DNA from 3 places in the Bacillus sp. JST-5 genome. Region 3 is predicted to be linked to each of the others. Evidence: predicted binding sites of a transcription regulator. Region 3 holds the regulator's gene; each other region holds the start of a gene.
The links. Region 3 encodes LexA, which represses DNA repair genes until DNA is damaged. Its sites were predicted from a motif close to CGAACATATGTTCG; they were not measured.
Positions count from the first base shown of each region.

Region 1: the regulator LexA is predicted to act here: its motif matches at 2,187-2,200, upstream of uvrB (excinuclease ABC subunit UvrB).
Region 2: the regulator LexA is predicted to act here: its motif matches at 1,812-1,825, upstream of parE (DNA topoisomerase IV subunit B).

Region 1 is NZ_JBYLHW010000015.1:9,407-12,663, forward strand. It holds gene uvrA (excinuclease ABC subunit UvrA) at 1-121, opposite strand, end outside; gene uvrB (excinuclease ABC subunit UvrB) at 129-2,105, opposite strand; gene motB (flagellar motor protein MotB) at 2,582-3,257, opposite strand, start outside.
Region 2 is NZ_JBYLHW010000007.1:32,426-35,682, forward strand. It holds gene parE (DNA topoisomerase IV subunit B) at 1-1,779, opposite strand, end outside; gene AC3ASS_RS03150 (CoA-binding protein) at 1,953-2,360, opposite strand; gene AC3ASS_RS03155 (glycosyl hydrolase family 18 protein) at 2,458-3,257, opposite strand, start outside.
Region 3 is NZ_JBYLHW010000020.1:31,687-34,943, forward strand. It holds gene AC3ASS_RS06255 (YneB family resolvase-like protein) at 1-513, opposite strand, end outside; gene yneA (cell division suppressor protein YneA) at 513-842, opposite strand; gene lexA (transcriptional repressor LexA) at 996-1,616, shown strand; gene AC3ASS_RS06270 (tetratricopeptide repeat protein) at 1,924-3,162, shown strand; gene AC3ASS_RS06275 (hypothetical protein) at 3,159-3,257, shown strand, end outside.

The DNA.
Region 1 (3,257 bases), on a different contig from region 3:
AAGATTTTCCTGAACCAGATAGTCCGGTGACGACGACTAACTGATCTCTAGGGATTTTTACATCAATGTTTTTTAAATTATGAGTTCTTGCTCCTTTAACTACAATTTCTTTCATCACCATACATCTGTCATCCTTCCGCTTTTAACTCTAAAATGAGATCACGCAGCTCTGCCGCTCTTTCAAACTGCAAGTTTTTCGCAGCTTCCTTCATTTCTTTTTCCAAGTTGGCTATTAATTTTTCTCTTTCTTTTTTGTTGAGTTTTCCTCCTGGTTTCACTACATAAGATTCTTCTTCCTCTGCTGCATACGTTGCACGAATGACATCTCGAATTTCTTTTTGAATTGTTTTCGGTGTAATTCCATGTTTAAGGTTATATTCTTCTTGAATCTTTCTTCTTCTTCTCGTTTCCTTAATCGCTACTTCCATTGAATGTGTCACTTTATCTGCATACATAATGACTTTTCCGTTCGCATTACGTGCTGCACGTCCAATCGTTTGAATTAAAGAACGTTCAGAACGTAAAAATCCTTCTTTATCTGCGTCTAAGATTGCCACCAATGATACTTCTGGAATGTCCAAACCTTCTCTTAATAAGTTAATTCCGACTAACACATCAAATTTTCCTAGTCGTAAATCTCGTATAATTTCAATTCGTTCTAATGTTTTTACTTCAGAGTGTAGATATTGAACATTAATTCCAATTTCTTTTAAATAGTCGGTTAAATCTTCTGCCATTTTTTTCGTTAACGTCGTCACAAGCACACGCTCGTTTTTCTTGATTCGGTCTTGAATTTCGCCAATTAAATCATCAATCTGTCCTTCAATTGGGCGCACTTCCACGGTAGGATCCAATAGACCAGTTGGACGGATAATTTGCTCAACCATTTCCGGACAATGTTCTAACTCATAAGGTCCTGGGGTAGCTGATACATAGATGATTTGATTGATATGCTTCTCAAATTCTTCAAAGGTAAGTGGACGGTTATCTAAAGCAGATGGTAATCGGAATCCGTGATCCACTAATACTTGTTTTCTTGCTCTGTCCCCATTGTACATTCCTCGAATTTGCGGCAATGTAACATGGGATTCATCAATGACAATTAAGAAATCATCCGGGAAATAATCAAGTAATGTGTATGGTGTAGAGCCCGGTGGACGTAAAGTTAGATGTCTTGAATAGTTTTCAATTCCGGAGCAAAATCCCATTTCTTTCATCATTTCTAAATCATAACGTGTCCGTTGCTCAAGACGTTGCGCTTCGAGAAGCTTATTTTGAGATCGTAATTCTTCTAATCGTTCTTCTAACTCTTTTTCAATACTTTCAATCGCTAATTTCATTTTTTCTTCTCTTGTGACGAAGTGAGATGCTGGGAAAATCGCAACGTGCTCTCTGTCGCCGATTATCTCACCAGTCAAAGCATCTACTTCACGAATGCGGTCAATTTCATCACCGAAAAATTCAACACGAATACAATGTTCATCTTTAGAGGCAGGGAATATTTCTACAACATCCCCTCGTACGCGAAAGGTTCCGCGCTGAAAATCGATATCATTTCTTGAATATTGGATATCTACTAATTTATGTAATAATTTATTTCGTTCAATTTCCATGCCTACACGTAATGAAACGACCATTTCTCGATATTCTTCTGGAGAACCTAAACCATAAATGCAAGAGACACTGGCGATAATAATAACATCCTTCCGTTCAAATAAAGATGATGTGGCGGAATGTCGCAATTTATCAATTTCATCGTTGATACTTGCATCTTTTTCGATATATGTGTCTGTTTGTGGAACATATGCTTCCGGTTGATAATAGTCGTAATAACTGACAAAGTATTCAACCGCGTTATTAGGGAAAAATTCTTTGAACTCACTATAAAGTTGTCCTGCTAATGTTTTGTTATGCGCAATGACTAATGTCGGTTTATTGACTTCTTGAATGACATTTGAGATCGTAAACGTTTTTCCTGTTCCAGTTGCCCCTAATAACGTTTGATGTTTTTTTCCATTCTTGATTCCTTCCACTAATTTTTTAATCGCATCTGGTTGGTCTCCTTGAGGTTTGTATTTAGAGACAAGTTCAAATTTATGGTCCACCTTTATCGCCACCTCTCCATTCGTACAGTCTAAACAATATTTATATTTTATCACATATAGTGGATAAAAACTACAAAAAAGCGAACAAACATTCGTTTTTCTTCTTCTCTATCTTTCACTATTGCCAATTTGGATGGAATATAGTTATTTTTTTGGAATATTGGTTGTCACTAATATTAAATTTTTTGTAAAAAAAATTATTTTATATGGATTCCCATTTCGGGCGAACGCTTTCCGCGGGCACGGCCTCAACTAATTTTTGTCAGCTTATACCTCCAAAAATGGATTTTCGGCTCGTGCTTTTCCCGCAGGAGTCGTCGCCCTACATTTCAACCATACAGTTTTTGTTTACAAAACTAATTCCTAACTTTCAAACCAATATTTTTATGAAAATGTTGCAAAAAAAAATTAAGTGAGAGGCGACCAATTGATTGCTGTGACTACCAATTTGACAAAATAAAAAACTAGCATTGCTGCTAGTTTTTTGTTCTTGGTAATATTAAAATTTCTACCCTTCTATTTTTTTGTCTACCTTTTTCGGTATCGTTACTTGCAATTGGAGCATGTTCACCATATCCTTTTGCACTAAACCAAGCGGAATCGAGTTTCTCGTTTTCTAATAAAATTTTTAAAAAGTTCACTGCTCTCATAACACTCAATTCCCAGTTAGAAGCAAATTGTGCTGTATGTATTGGAACGTTATCCGTATGCCCGCTAATAACTATATTTCTTGGAGGTTCGATAACTAGCAATTCACTAATTTCTCTTGCGGTTTCCATATACTCTTCACGTACGGTCGCGCTTCCTGATTCAAATAAAATACTATCTTTAATTCTTACTAGCAATCCTTCATCCGTTAACGATGTTTGAAGATCATTGGATAATCCTCTTTCGTTAATAAAATGATTAATTTTTCCTTGAATCATTTTAAGTTCTTCCGTATCCAATCTTTTTTCAATTGCATCTTTAGCTTTCTTTTTCTCTTCTATAGGGCTGATTTGATCTTCCGGCATTGGGTTTTGGTATTCTAACAATCCCGTACCGCTTGTAAACATTCCGCTGAACACTTTTGATAACTGTTCAAACCTTTTAGAATCTATTTCACTCATGGAAAATAATACGATGAATAGTGCTAATAATAGCGTTAAAATA
Region 2 (3,257 bases), on a different contig from region 3:
GTTCATCGTTGTTTCCCATAATTGATCCGCATTCATTTCTCCTAACCCTTTATAACGTTGGATCATATAACCTTTACCTATTTTTTTCGTTTTTTCTCGCAACTCATCATCTGTCCATGCATATTCTATAATTTCTTTCTTTCCTGATCCTTTACTAATTTTATAAAGAGGAGGCAAAGCAATATATACCTTTCCAGCCTCGATTAATGGTTTCATATATCGATAGAAGAATGTTAAAAGCAGAACTTGAATGTGGGCGCCATCCGTATCAGCATCGGTCATAATAATAATTTTGTCATAGTTGGAATCTTCTATGTTAAAATCAGCTCCAACTCCCGCTCCAATCGCATGAATAATCGTGTTAATTTCTTCATTTTTAAATATATCTTGGAGCTTAGCTTTTTCCGTATTAATGACTTTACCTCGTAGTGGTAAAACGGCTTGAAAACGTCGATCGCGACCTTGTTTAGCTGACCCACCTGCAGAGTCCCCTTCTACTAAGAAAAGTTCATTCTTGCTAGAATTTCTTGATTGAGCAGGAGTAAGTTTTCCTGACAATACGGATTCCGCTCTTTTTTTCTTCTTTCCGCTTCTTGCATCTTCTCTAGCTTTTCTTGCAGCTTCCCTAGCTTGAAAAGCTTTAATCGCTTTTTTAATTAAGAGAGAGCTAATATCAGGATTTTCTTCTAAATAGTAGGATAATTGGTCAGAAATCACAGCATCAACGGCACTTCTAGCTTCTGTCGTACCTAATTTTCCTTTTGTTTGCCCTTCAAACTGTAATTTTTCTTCAGGAATTCGAACAGAAATGATGGCGGATAAACCTTCGCGAATATCGGATCCTTCTAAATTTTTATCTTTCTCTTTAAGTAGTCCGGTTTTTCTAGCGTATTCATTAAAAATGCGGGTAAACGCGCTCTTAGCTCCAGATTCATGTGTTCCCCCATCTTTTGTCCGGACATTGTTGACGAAGGACAAGATATTTTCTGAATATCCATCATTGAACTGGAAAGCAAACTCTACCTCTATATCATTTTGTGTTCCTTCAAAGCTAACAACAGGATGTAAAACATCTTTTTCTTCATTTATGTACTCAACAAAAGCTTTAATACCGTTTTCATATTGGAACACTTCGTGGTTACCTGTACGTTCATCAAAAATTTCGATTTTTAATCCTTTTAGAAGAAAAGCAGATTCTCGTAATCTTTCACACAACGTTTCATAATTAAATGTTGTTGTTGAAAAAATTGTCGGATCGGGTTTAAAATGCGTTTTTGTCCCAGTTTGATTCGTCTTTCCGATTTTTTCAAGAGTAGTAACTGGCTTTCCACCATGTTCAAATCTTTGCTCATATATGTAGCCATCTCGTTTTATCGTGACAACTAACCATTCGGACAACGCATTTACAACGGAGGCACCTACTCCATGAAGTCCACCGCTCGTTTTATATCCTCCTTGTCCAAACTTACCACCGGCATGAAGGACGGTAAGAATTACTTCAGGTGTCGGTTTCCCTGTTTTATGCATCCCTGTTGGCATACCACGACCTTTGTCTTCAACACTTATACTATTGTCTTTATGTATTTTTACGATTATATGATCCCCAAATCCTGAGAGTGCTTCATCGACAGAGTTGTCAACAATTTCATACACTAAATGATGTAAGCCTCTAGCATCGGTGCTCCCTATGTACATTCCAGGTCGTTTTCGTACTGCTTCTAATCCTTCCAACACTTGAATGGAATCGTCATTGTATTCTGACTGTCGTACTTTTGCCACATCCATTCCCCTTTCTATACGTAAAAACATTTCGAACATATGTTCCTTATTATGATAATCAAATGAGAAAATAAAGTCTATGATAAATTTTTTATGAAACAATAAATGATGCCTTTGAAATGTGAGCAAGTTGGAAAAGGAAATTCCCGCCGAAATCATTGGCGGGATTTCCATCATTTCGTTAATGCATGTTCTACTTTAATACAACGGTCCATAATAACCGTATATCCACGCTCTTTTAAAAATTGATAGGCTTCTTCATTAACGACTCCTAATTGAGCCCAAAAAACATCAGCATCGATCTCATCGAATTCTTTTGCTATTTCTGGTAGGTATTCAGAACGCCGAAATACATTAACAATATCGACATGACCCTCAATTTCCTTTAAAGAAGAAACTGCCTTTTCCCCTAGAACTTCATCAACCATTGGATTGACAGGTATAATCTCATATCCAGCATCCTGCATCGCCTTTGAAACCATATACGATGTACGATTTGGATTATCACTTAAACCGACAACGGCAATTCGTTTGGCTTTTTTTAATATTTTACCGATTTCTTCTCTTGAAGGATTTTCAATCACGAAAGTCTCATCCTTTCTATACCTATCTTACTTTTCATATTCGCTAAATGGAAGGAAAGTCCTTTTAATATAATAAACTTTCTTCTTTCAATTGTTATTCCTCATTTTGATTAGTTGCATACATTTCTCCAAATGATGCCCATGCCATATCGTTTCCGAAATAACGCGACCAACCAGCAATGCCTGCCAGTTCATAGTTTTGTGTGAGTTGAATTCGTTTCATCAATGAACTTCGATCTTCTAACCACATTTTGTATAACGTATTTTCTTCGATATTTTCATATTCCACATAATATTGTTCAGTTTCTTCATCAAAGACTGGTGTGAGATCATGGTCTTTTACCCATTGTTCCGCTTCATTCATCGTCAGCGCTATTGAACTCAATTGGATTTCCCCATGATCATTTATCGTTTCTTTCCATAACCTTGTATAAAAAGGAATCCCTAAAATTAATCGATCATTCGGAATAATTTTTAACAATGAAACGAGATTATTTTCTACCCAAGGAAGACTTGAAACACTTCCTGCCTTTGAGGAAAGAGAAGTGTGTTCGTCGTAAACCATAACGATTAAATAATCCACAATATTTGTAAGTTTCTCTCTCTCATAAAACATCGACCAATTTTCACTATCGGAAATAAACGTAATATCCATTGAAACAATTAGACCTAAACGGTGAAGAGCTGGTGTAAGCTCTCTCATAAATTGCGTCACAAGTGGTCCATCTTCTAAATATACATTTTCAATATCGATGTTAAACCCATCTAGTTCGTATTCCTTTGCATACTTTACTAGCTGTTGAATAATTTTCTTTCTCTTTTCAAATGTACGTAATGCTTCATGAGTTAAATCCGGATCAAAATTATTGGAAAACAGCGCCCACACTTGACGAT
Region 3 (3,257 bases):
AACTTCTTTTTTATCCCTACCACCAGAGGAAGAACGATTTTTAAAATTTTTCTCTGGTTGATAACCTTTTTCGATTGCTTTTTTCATCCCACGCTGAATTTTAATATTATGTATTTTTCTTTGATACTCTTCAACGAGACTAACAATTTTCAAAACCATTGAATCGGATTCAGATAATTTTAACTCTCCGTTCTGATCAATTGTATATAAAGAAATTCCTTCTTTCATTAAACAATGTAAAAGAACAATTTTAGCATTTCCTCTTCCAAGTCTTGTTTCATCTTGTATAAGCAATATATCAAAACTACCGTCTTTCGCCATTGATAATATTTTCAACATCCCATCACGATCTAAGTCATATCCGCTTGCTTTTTCCAATACCGTATCAACAATTTGAAAACCAAATTTTTTAGCAAAATGGGTTAATTCCTCTTGTTGCCTAATTAATGAAGTTTCTTGAGTATCTTTATTAGTACTAACTCTACAATAGATGATTGCTCTTTGATTATTCATTATTCATTTCCACCTGCAAGATGTCGAATATCTAGATGATCTTTTTGAATAGGAAGTACAATTTCCGTACCCTTTTCTAATCGAAAAGTTTGTAGTTGATTTTCTTTTTTTACCCATAGAATAAATTCATCAGTATCCATATTGTGAAGATGTTTATATTGTTCAGCCATTTCCCATAAATTTTCATGATCTCCAGCTACAATTGTAACAAAATCTTCATGTGTAGGGACCATAGAAAATCGGTTAATCATTATATATAAACATACGAACGAAATTAGCATGAAAATAATTACAAAAGAAAAATTTGACCATATTTTTTTCACTACCATGATTTTCACCTCATACGAATATATGTTCTGTTTGATAATTTAATTTTATACAGAACATATGTTTGTGTCAACAGAAAAATTCGAACTTATGTTTGTATCTATTTCCAAAACATGCTACAATGTAGTTAATTAATAGTCGTTGAGGTGTGCTATATGACTAAATTATCTAAACGTCAACAAGAAATATTGGAATATATTAAAGATTCAGTACGTGAAAAAGGATATCCGCCTTCCGTAAGAGAAATTGCCCAAGCAGTGGGGCTTGCATCTAGCTCAACGGTTCATGGTCACTTAGCAAGATTGGAAAGCAAAGGTTTAATTCGCCGTGATCCAACAAAACCAAGAGCCATAGAAATATTAAATTTAGAAGAAGATAATATTCCAACCATTCCGGTACGAAATGTCCCAATTATCGGAAAAGTTACAGCAGGACAACCCATTACCGCTGTTGAAAATATAGAAGAATATTTTCCTCTACCAGAAAGTTTCGCACCGCATGACGAACAAATCTTCATGCTAGAGATTATGGGAGACAGTATGATTGAAGCGGGGATACTTGATGGGGATTATGTCATTGTTCGCCAACAAAAAACAGCTAACAACGGTGATATTGTTGTCGCAATGACCGAAGACGATGAGGCAACAGTCAAAAGATTCTTTAAAGAAAAAGATTTTATTCGCCTACAACCAGAAAACTCCTCCATGGATCCTATCATTGTTCGTAACGTATCTATTTTAGGAAAAGTCATTGGAGTTTACAGAAGAATTCATTAAAGGACTTTTTTGACCATCCGACAAGGATGGTCTTTTCATATTTGATGAAATTATGTGACATTTTAATAGGTAAATAGGACCACAAAGGAAATTAATGGATAAATAGTGCAATTGTCGGTTGAAGAAATTTATAAAGTTTTATTAAATATCGAATGACGAAAAATATACGAGAAAAATATAGAATTGTTTACATATTTGTAAAAAAATGTAGTTTTTATAGTGCCCATTTAATAAAAAATTTTATTTTTTTAAAAATTAATATTATATTAAAATATATGCTTTTTTTCATGGAAAGGGGATGACAATTTTGCATATAGGCAAAAGATTGTCTTATCTTCGAAAAAAATCGGGACTTTCTCTCGATCAAGCAGGCGCCGGAATCCTCTCATCGACACATTTAAGCAATATTGAGAATGGACGATTTTACCCTTCAGAGGATATACTAATATTACTAGCGAGGAAATACGATGTTCCAGAAGATTATTTGTTGTGGTATGAAAAAAGAGATGCATCGATTGATCAACCACTACGTCAACTCCTATATCTGATTTTCACAGATTTAAAGAAAGCAAAAGAGATCGTAGATTACATCGATCATAAAGGCTACATATCCAACATCGAGCAAGAAACACTGTTTATAATATTAAAAACTTGCTTTCTCATTAAATCTGGTGAACCTTACGAAGAATTCTTCTCGCTAGTAAAACACTATGTAACGGAGGGTGATGTCAGTTATCCAAGTTACATACATCAATGTTATGTCTATTTGTTGTCTCTTCAATATTTTGAAGTAAAAAATTACGAGCAAAGTCGAAAATATTTAGAAACTTTGAAAAGGTATGACTTACCTACTAAAATTAGAGCTATTATTGAATTTAATATTCTAATCATCCTTCACCACTTAAACAAAAGAGTTCATGCAATTCAGCATGCAGAAAAGGCATTACTTTTATTCTTTAATAACCATTTATGGGAATTTATCGCTGAAACTTATAACATATTATTAGGAATATACTGGAAAGAATCGGACTATGATTCTGCTTTAAATTATGCATACAAAACTATGGAAATAGCAAATACCTACAATTTTTTAGAGGTAAAAACTCGTTTACTTCATAATATAGGAGTAATCTATAAATCTAAAAAAGACTATCAAAAATCAATTGATTATTTTCAAAAATCAATCGAATTAAAAGAAAAACTCGGCATTGACCCAAGTAGTTCTTATTGGTCAATTCTAGACATCTACACCACAACTAATCAAGTTGAAAAGTTCAATGAATTAAAGAAACAAATTAAAAATAATAAAAAAGAATATTTACTTTTAGAAATTAAATTAGATTCATCAAAAATACCTTCTTTATTAGAGAAATTATTATTGCTAGCAGATGAATTTGAGTCTAGAGGTCAATTACAATATTCATACGAAATTTATCATGAATTAAGTGCTTATTATTTTAAAAATAGAAAATATAAATTAGCAGCACAGTTATATCAAAAAGAATTAAAATTAGTAAAAAAATCGAAAGGGGATGTTTTATTATGAAAAAAATATTGAAGGGAATTCTTGTTATTGCTGCATTAGCTACACTAGTTTACAGCGTGCCAAGTAACAACACAGCTGCAGATGAAATCGAAGTT